Regions from separate parts of the Allobosea sp. GW821-FHT12C12 genome, predicted to be linked through region 1. Evidence: predicted binding sites of a transcription regulator. Region 1 holds the regulator's gene; each other region holds the start of a gene.
The links. Region 1 encodes LexA, which represses DNA repair genes until DNA is damaged. Its sites were predicted from a motif close to TGTTCNNNNTGTGTTCNG; they were not measured.
Positions count from the first base shown of each region.

Region 1 (2,266 bases):
GAGGATTGCCGCCGCGCCGACCTCGTCGTCACGCCGATCCCGTGGAGCGCGCCCTGCAAGGCCATGCTGATCGACCGCATGGCGCTCGGCCGCGACGGCGCCACCGCATTGGTGCGCTCAGGCGCGATCCTGCCCGGCCGGCAGCCCTGGCGCAGGCTCGCCGCCGAAAGCGGCGAGGACGGCCGCCCGTGGAACCGCCGCCGGCCGCAAGCGGCTGCTCCCACGCCCGCGGCGCAGCCGACGCCGCTGGTCGAGGAGGACCCTGTCGACCGATTTTAGAATCTCATCGGGAACCACCGAGTCGTCGCGGACGAGCCGCAAAGCGGCGCGGATCCGGGATCCGACACAGGGCGCGGTCGCCGATCTATGATGGATCCCGGATCAGGACCGGGATGACGATGTTTCAGCGTGAAATCGGCATGCCCTAGTAGCGCCGCATCAGGTTGACGAGGCGCCCCTGGATCTTGACGCGGTCGGGACCGAGCACGCGCGTCTCGTAGGCCGGGTTGGCCGCCTCCAGCGCGATCGAGGAGCCGCGCTTGCGCAGCCGCTTCAGCGTCGCCTCCTCGTCGTCGATCAGCGCGACGATGATGTCGCCGGTGTTGGCGGTGTCCTGCTTGCGGATGACCACGGTGTCGCCGTCGAGGATGCCGGCCTCGACCATCGAATCGCCGCGTACCTCCAGCGCGTAATGCTCGCCCGCGCCGAGCATGTCGGCCGGCAGCGAGACGTTGTGGCTGCGGCTCTGGATCGCCGAGACCGGCGTGCCGGCGGCGATCCGGCCCATCACAGGAATGGCGATGGTGGAGCGCGCATCGTCCTCGGGCGGGCTGCTCGCCGGCTTGACCTTGCCGAGGCCGCCCTGGACGACGGAGGGGCTGAAGCGCCCCCGCGGGGCCTGCGAGCCCGCGACGCCGTCCGGCAGCTTGATCACCTCGAGCGCGCGGGCCCGGTTCGGCAGCCGGCGGATGAAGCCGCGCTCCTCGAGCGCCATGATCAGGCGGTGGATGCCGGACTTGGACTTGAGGTCGAGCGCGTCCTTCATCTCGTCGAAGGAGGGCGGCACGCCGCTTTCGCGCAGACGTTCCTGGATGAAGCGGAGCAGTTCAAATTGTTTGCGTGTCAGCATGATTCCCGCCGGAGCGCCCGAAGCGCGGAGTCGAAACAAATCACGAACATGATACAGGTTCGCGGTGTGTTCCGCAAGCGCCCCTCAGCGCAGCCGGATGATCCGGCAGGGGTCGCCCTGCTTTGCCGGCTCGGCGAAAGGCGGACGGATCGTCAACGCCCTGGCCTTCGCGAGCGTGCCCAGCATCGAGGAATCCTGCCTCTGGAACGGCGTCGCGATCCATCCGGCCGCGGAATGGACGAGATCGGAACGAAGATAGTCCTCCCGTTCATCGTTAGCCGGCATATCGATTCCGATGATCCCTGGCTCGCTGCGGTCCCTGTCGGGGTCGGGCAGACCGAGCAGCGCCTCGAGCAGAGGCATGACGAAGAGATGCCCGCAGACGATCGAGGAGACCGGATTGCCGGGCAGTCCGACGGCGACCATGCGGCCGAGCCGGCCCATCATCATCGGCTTGCCCGGCCGCATCGCGATCTTCCAGAAGCCGAGGTCCATGCCGGCGCGCTTCAGCGCCTCCTGGACGAGATCGTGCGCGCCGACCGAGGCGCCGCCGAGCGTGAGCAGCACGTCGGCTTCGGCGGCACGGGCGCGGCCGATGCGATCGGCGAGATCGGGGTGATTGTCGCGCGCGATGCCGAGATCGAGCACCGCGCCGCCCGCCGCCTCGACGATCGCCGCCAGCGAGAAGCTGTTGGAGGCGACGATCTGGTCCGGCCCGACAGGCTCGCCCGGCAGCACGAGTTCGTCGCCGGTTGCGAGAATGGCGACGAGGGGCTTGCGGCGCACGGCCAGCGCCGGATGCCCGCCGGCCGCGGCGAGGCCGAGCGCGGCGCTGTCGAGCGCGCGGCCGGCCGGGAGGAGGACGTCGCCCTCCCCGAAGTCGAGTCCCGCCGGCCGGACGAATCGTCCCTCGGCCGCGCCTTCGCGCACACGGATCGTCGCGCCGCCGACGCCGTCGGCGTTCTCCTGGATCAGGATCGTGTCCGCCCCGTCGGGCATCGGGGCGCCGGTGAAGATGCGAACCGCTTCGCCGGCGCCGAGCCGTCCAGCGAAGGCGCGACCCGCAGCCGATTCGCCGATGACGCGCAATTCCTTTGCCAGCGCGAGATCGTCGGCGCGAACCGCGTAGCCGTCCAT
Region 1 is NZ_JBXAQP010000002.1:97,205-99,470, forward strand. Features, by position in the region: gene AC1RRW_RS03385 (ComEC/Rec2 family competence protein) at 1-279, shown strand, start outside; gene lexA (transcriptional repressor LexA) at 425-1,129, opposite strand; gene AC1RRW_RS03395 (molybdopterin molybdotransferase MoeA) at 1,214-2,266, opposite strand, start outside.

Region 2 (2,266 bases), on a different contig from region 1:
CGACATCCTCCTCGCGGATATCCTCGAAGAACAGGCTCGCCAGCACGATGCCGACAATGCCGATCGGGATGTTGATGAAGAAGATCCAGCGCCAGTCGAAATAGGTCGTGATGAAGCCGCCGAGCGGCGGGCCGACCACGGGCCCGACCAGCGCCGGCACCGTCAGATAGGCCAGCGCCGAGACGAGCTGCGACTTCTCGACGCTGCGCAGGATCACGAGCCGGCCGACCGGCACCATCATCGCCCCGCCCATGCCCTGCACGAAGCGCGCGCCGACGAAGGCCCCGAGCGAGTTCGACAGCGCGCACAGCACCGAGCCGAGCATGAAGACGCCGAGCGCCGCCCGGAAGATCGTGCGCGCTCCGTAGCGGTCGGCCATCCAGCCCGAGATCGGGATGAAGACGGCGAGGCTGACGAGATAGGAGGTCAGCGCCAGCTTCAGCGCGATCGGGTCCTCGCCGAGCGACTGCGCGATCACCGGCAGCGAGGTCGCGATCACCGTCGAATCGGTGTTCTCCATGAACAGCGCGCAGGCGACGATTAGGGGAAGGAGTTTTGCGCGCTGCAAGACGGAACCTGGGGCAAGGCGTGGCCTTTGAGGAACATGGCCTTGGAGGGACGCGGGAGACGCGGCAACCGCTTCGCATCCCGCGGAGCAGCCACCACGCATACGCCTCTACCATGCTTGCCAGCCGCGGAACATGGCCGCGACGGCACGAGCGACACGTGGGCGCCACATGCCGCGGCCTGCCTGTTGCCTCGCATGTTCCATATATGTTCTATTACGGGGGGCGCTCCCGCCCGCGGCAACCCGATTGCGACCATGCGAAAACCCGCCGGCTTGGAAGCTCTCTATATCGATTTCGACAGCTTCTTCGCCAGCGCCGAGCAGCATCTGCGGCCCGAGCTGCGCGGAAAGCCCGTCGGCGTCATCCCGATCCGTTCCCCCGACACCTCCGTGATCGCGGCCAGCCGCCAGGCCAAGGCGTTCGGCGTCAAGACGGGTACGCGCCTGCGCGAGGCGCGCCGGCTCTGTCCCGACATCGCCATCGTGGTGGCGCGGCACGATGAATATGCGAGCCTGCATCGCCGTATCCTCGGGGCGGTCGAGACGATCCTGCCCATCGAGGCGGTGCGCTCGATCGACGAGGTCTATTGCCGGCTGCTCGACAACGAGCAGCCGCGCGCCATCGACATCGCCCGCGAGATCAAGGCGCGGCTCCGGCATGACATCGGCCCGGTGCTGACCTGCTCGATCGGGCTTGCCGCCAATGAACTCCTGGCCAAGATCGGCGCGGAGATGAACAAGCCGGACGGGCTGGTGACGCTGCGTCCGGAGGATTTGCCGGGGCCGCTCCTTGGCCTTGCCTTGACGGATCTTCCCGGGATCGCCCGCGGCAATGCCGAGAGGCTGGCGCGCACCGGCATCGGAACGGTCGCGGAGCTCTGGCGCATCGGCCACAAGCAGGCCCGCGCGCTTTGGGGCAGTGTCGAGGGCGAGCGCTTTCTCGCCGCCCTGCACGGTTTCGCCGTCGAACGGCCCGCGCCCCGGCGCTCCATGTTCGGCCACAGCCGTATCCTGCCGCGGGACTGGCGCGACAGCGAGCGCGCGCATCAGTGCGCGCGCCTGCTGCTGACCAAGGCGGCAAGGCGCATGCGGCGCGAACGCTACGCCGCCGGCGCGCTGCTTTTGCATCTGCGTGCCGAGACCGGCGAGCGCTGGTCCGGCGAGGAGCGGGCGCGTCGGCCGCTGCGCGACGACCATGGCGTGCTGTGCCTGCTCGACGCCCTTTTCGCGCGGCAGCGCCTGCCGGGCCGGATCAAATCCGTCCATGTCAGCCTGTACAGGATCGTCCCCGCGCATGAGGCGACGAGCGATCTGTTCACCGACGAGGCTGGACAGCGCCAGAGCGAACGCTGGGAGCGCCTGTCGGCCATCGGCGACCAGCTCAACCGGCGCTATGGCCATGCCGCGCTGACATTGGGCTGGCAGCCGCAGCCGGAAGGCGGCTACGCCGGCGCCAAGATCGCTTTTGGGCGCATTCCCGATGCTGCCGACTTCTGAAGCGTGTCCGTCAGAAAAGGCTTGCCTCGCGGCGGCCGGATCGTCCCGTCAAGGCAGGACAAGGCGCATGCCCGAACATCGATCCGGACATGCATGCGAAGCATGACCAGATCGCCCCTCCCGACCTATCTGTTGCGCATGGGGGCAGTCGCAAACCGGACCAAACGGCCTTGCCTGGCCGAAAGAGGCGCCAGATGCTTC
Region 2 is NZ_JBXAQP010000006.1:60,037-62,302, forward strand. Features, by position in the region: gene AC1RRW_RS10475 (MFS transporter) at 1-520, opposite strand, end outside; gene AC1RRW_RS10480 (Y-family DNA polymerase) at 824-2,065, shown strand; gene AC1RRW_RS10485 (hypothetical protein) at 2,260-2,266, shown strand, end outside.
Region 2: AC1RRW_RS10480 (Y-family DNA polymerase) is a predicted target of LexA. The motif match lies at 765-782, and genes of this name have one in related genera.

Region 3 (2,266 bases), on a different contig from region 1:
GTCACCAACTCGGCCTGCGGCCGGGCGCAATCGGCGATGGGGCCGTTCTACTGCCCGCCCGACAAGCGCATCTATCTCGACACCTCCTTCTTCAAGGAGATGGAGCGCAAGCTCGGCGGCGGCGGCGATTTCGCCCAGGCCTATGTCATCGGCCACGAGGTCGGCCACCATGTCCAGAACCTGATCGGCATCCTGCCCAAGGCGAACGAACTGCGCGAGCGCTCCTCCGAGCGGGAGGCCAACCTGATCTCGGTCCGGATCGAGCTTCAGGCCGACTGCCTCGCCGGCGTATGGGCCAACAGCATCCAGGCCATGGGCCGCATCGAAGCTGGCGACGTCGACGAGGCGATGCGCACCGCCGCCGCGATCGGCGACGACAGGTTGCAGGGCGCCTCGCGCGGCCAGGTCGTGCCAGATTCCTTCACCCACGGCTCCTCCGCCCAGCGCACGCGCTGGTTCACGGCGGGGCTGAGGAGCGGGACCATGCAGAGCTGCGACACCTTCAGAACGAACCAGCTCTGAGCCAGTTTCCCGCACGCTCGCGCCTGACCGGCAGCCGGCGCGGCGCGGCGTCGAGCCTCCCCGCCATCACCAGCGTCTTGGGCAGAACCAGCCCCGCACGCAGACGCCGCCCGCCGAAGGATATCGCCGCCCGTTCGCGCAGCGACCCGGCGACGCCGCGCAGCGCGATCAGCGCCGGCGCGCCGGGGCTCAGCATCAGGTGCCGGTCGACGATCCGGGCCCAATGCGGCTGCGGCACGTCGCCCGAATCGAGCAGCAGGAGCCAGTCGCCGCGCGCCTGCGCCGCGCCGAGATGCCAGCCCTCGGCCCCGCCGGCGCGCAGATAGCTCGCGCCGGTCGCGTCGGCGAGCCGCTCGATCTCGGCGTCGCCCGTCGCATCGACGACGACGGCATGGCCGAGGAAGCCGTCCGCCACGGCCGGGATCAGCACGGAGAAAGTCGCGGCAATGGCGGAAGCGTGGCCATCCGCCCGGATGACGGCTGTGAGCATCCGCAATCCTTATGACGCAGCGCAGCATGCCGCAATCCCGCCGCTTGCAATCCGTTCCCTTTATGTTCACATTCGGATCGGAAGACAGGCCGATTCCCGGCTGCCCTCTACAGCGTTCGGTTATGCCATGACGCACGCCAGACCCTCTTCGCGACGGCTAGCCGCCCAGTTGCTGCGGCGGCGCGACGTCGAGCCGGCTTCGGTTTCGGCCCGCGTCGCGCCGCCGGAGCCGCTCGCCTATGCCGGCCATCGCATCGATCCCGAGCGGCGACGCGGGCGCGGCGCGACGATCAATCCGGGCGGACGCTACGAGGCCGAGCAGCGCGTCGGCGAGGACGACGGCTGGGGGTCGCTGGGAGAACTGCCGGCGTTCAGGACCGAGGTCTCGATCGAGAAGGCGCGCACGATCATCACGAGAAACGACTCCCCCGACATCTCGTTCGACCGCTCGATCAACCCCTATCGCGGCTGCGAGCATGGCTGCGTCTACTGCTTCGCGCGGCCGACCCACGCCTATCTCGGCCTCTCGCCCGGACTCGATTTCGAGAGCAAGCTGACGGCCAAGCCGGATGCCGCGATTCTGCTGGAGAAGGAACTCTCGGCCGCCTCCTACACGCCGCGCACGATCGCGATCGGCACCAATACCGACGCCTACCAGCCGATCGAGAAGAAGCTCCGGATCATGCGCTCGATCCTGGAGGTGCTGGCGCGTTTCAACCACCCGGTCGGGATCGTGACGAAATCGGCTCTGGTGCAGCGCGACATCGACATCCTCGCGCCCATGGCGGCGCAGGGGCTGGCCAAGGTCGCGCTCTCGATCACGACGCTCGATCCGAAAGTCGCGCGCACGATGGAGCCGCGCGCCGCCTCCCCGGCCAAGCGGCTCGAGACCATCCGCCGATTGTCGGAGGCCGGCATCCCGGTCACCGTGCTGGTCGCGCCGATCATCCCGGCGATCAACGAGCACGAGATCGAGCGCATTCTCGACGCGGCGAAGGCGGCCGGCGCGACCGAGGCCGGCTATGTGCTGCTGCGGCTGCCGCTGGAGGTGAAGGATCTCGTGCAGGACTGGCTGCTGACGCACCACCCCGACAAGCTGCGCCATGTCGTCTCGCTGATCCGCTCGACGCGCGGCGGCAAGGATTACGACGCCGCCTGGGGCCAGCGCCAGGTCGGCTCTGGGCCTTACGCCTGGATGATCGGCCGGCGCTTCGAGATGGCGGCCGAGCGCCTGGGCTTCAACGGCGCGCGGCT
Region 3 is NZ_JBXAQP010000004.1:344,246-346,511, forward strand. Features, by position in the region: gene ypfJ (KPN_02809 family neutral zinc metallopeptidase) at 1-522, shown strand, start outside; gene AC1RRW_RS08380 (glycosyltransferase family 2 protein) at 503-1,012, opposite strand; gene AC1RRW_RS08385 (PA0069 family radical SAM protein) at 1,140-2,266, shown strand, end outside.
Region 3: AC1RRW_RS08385 (PA0069 family radical SAM protein) is a predicted target of LexA. The motif match lies at 1,065-1,082, and genes of this name have one in related genera.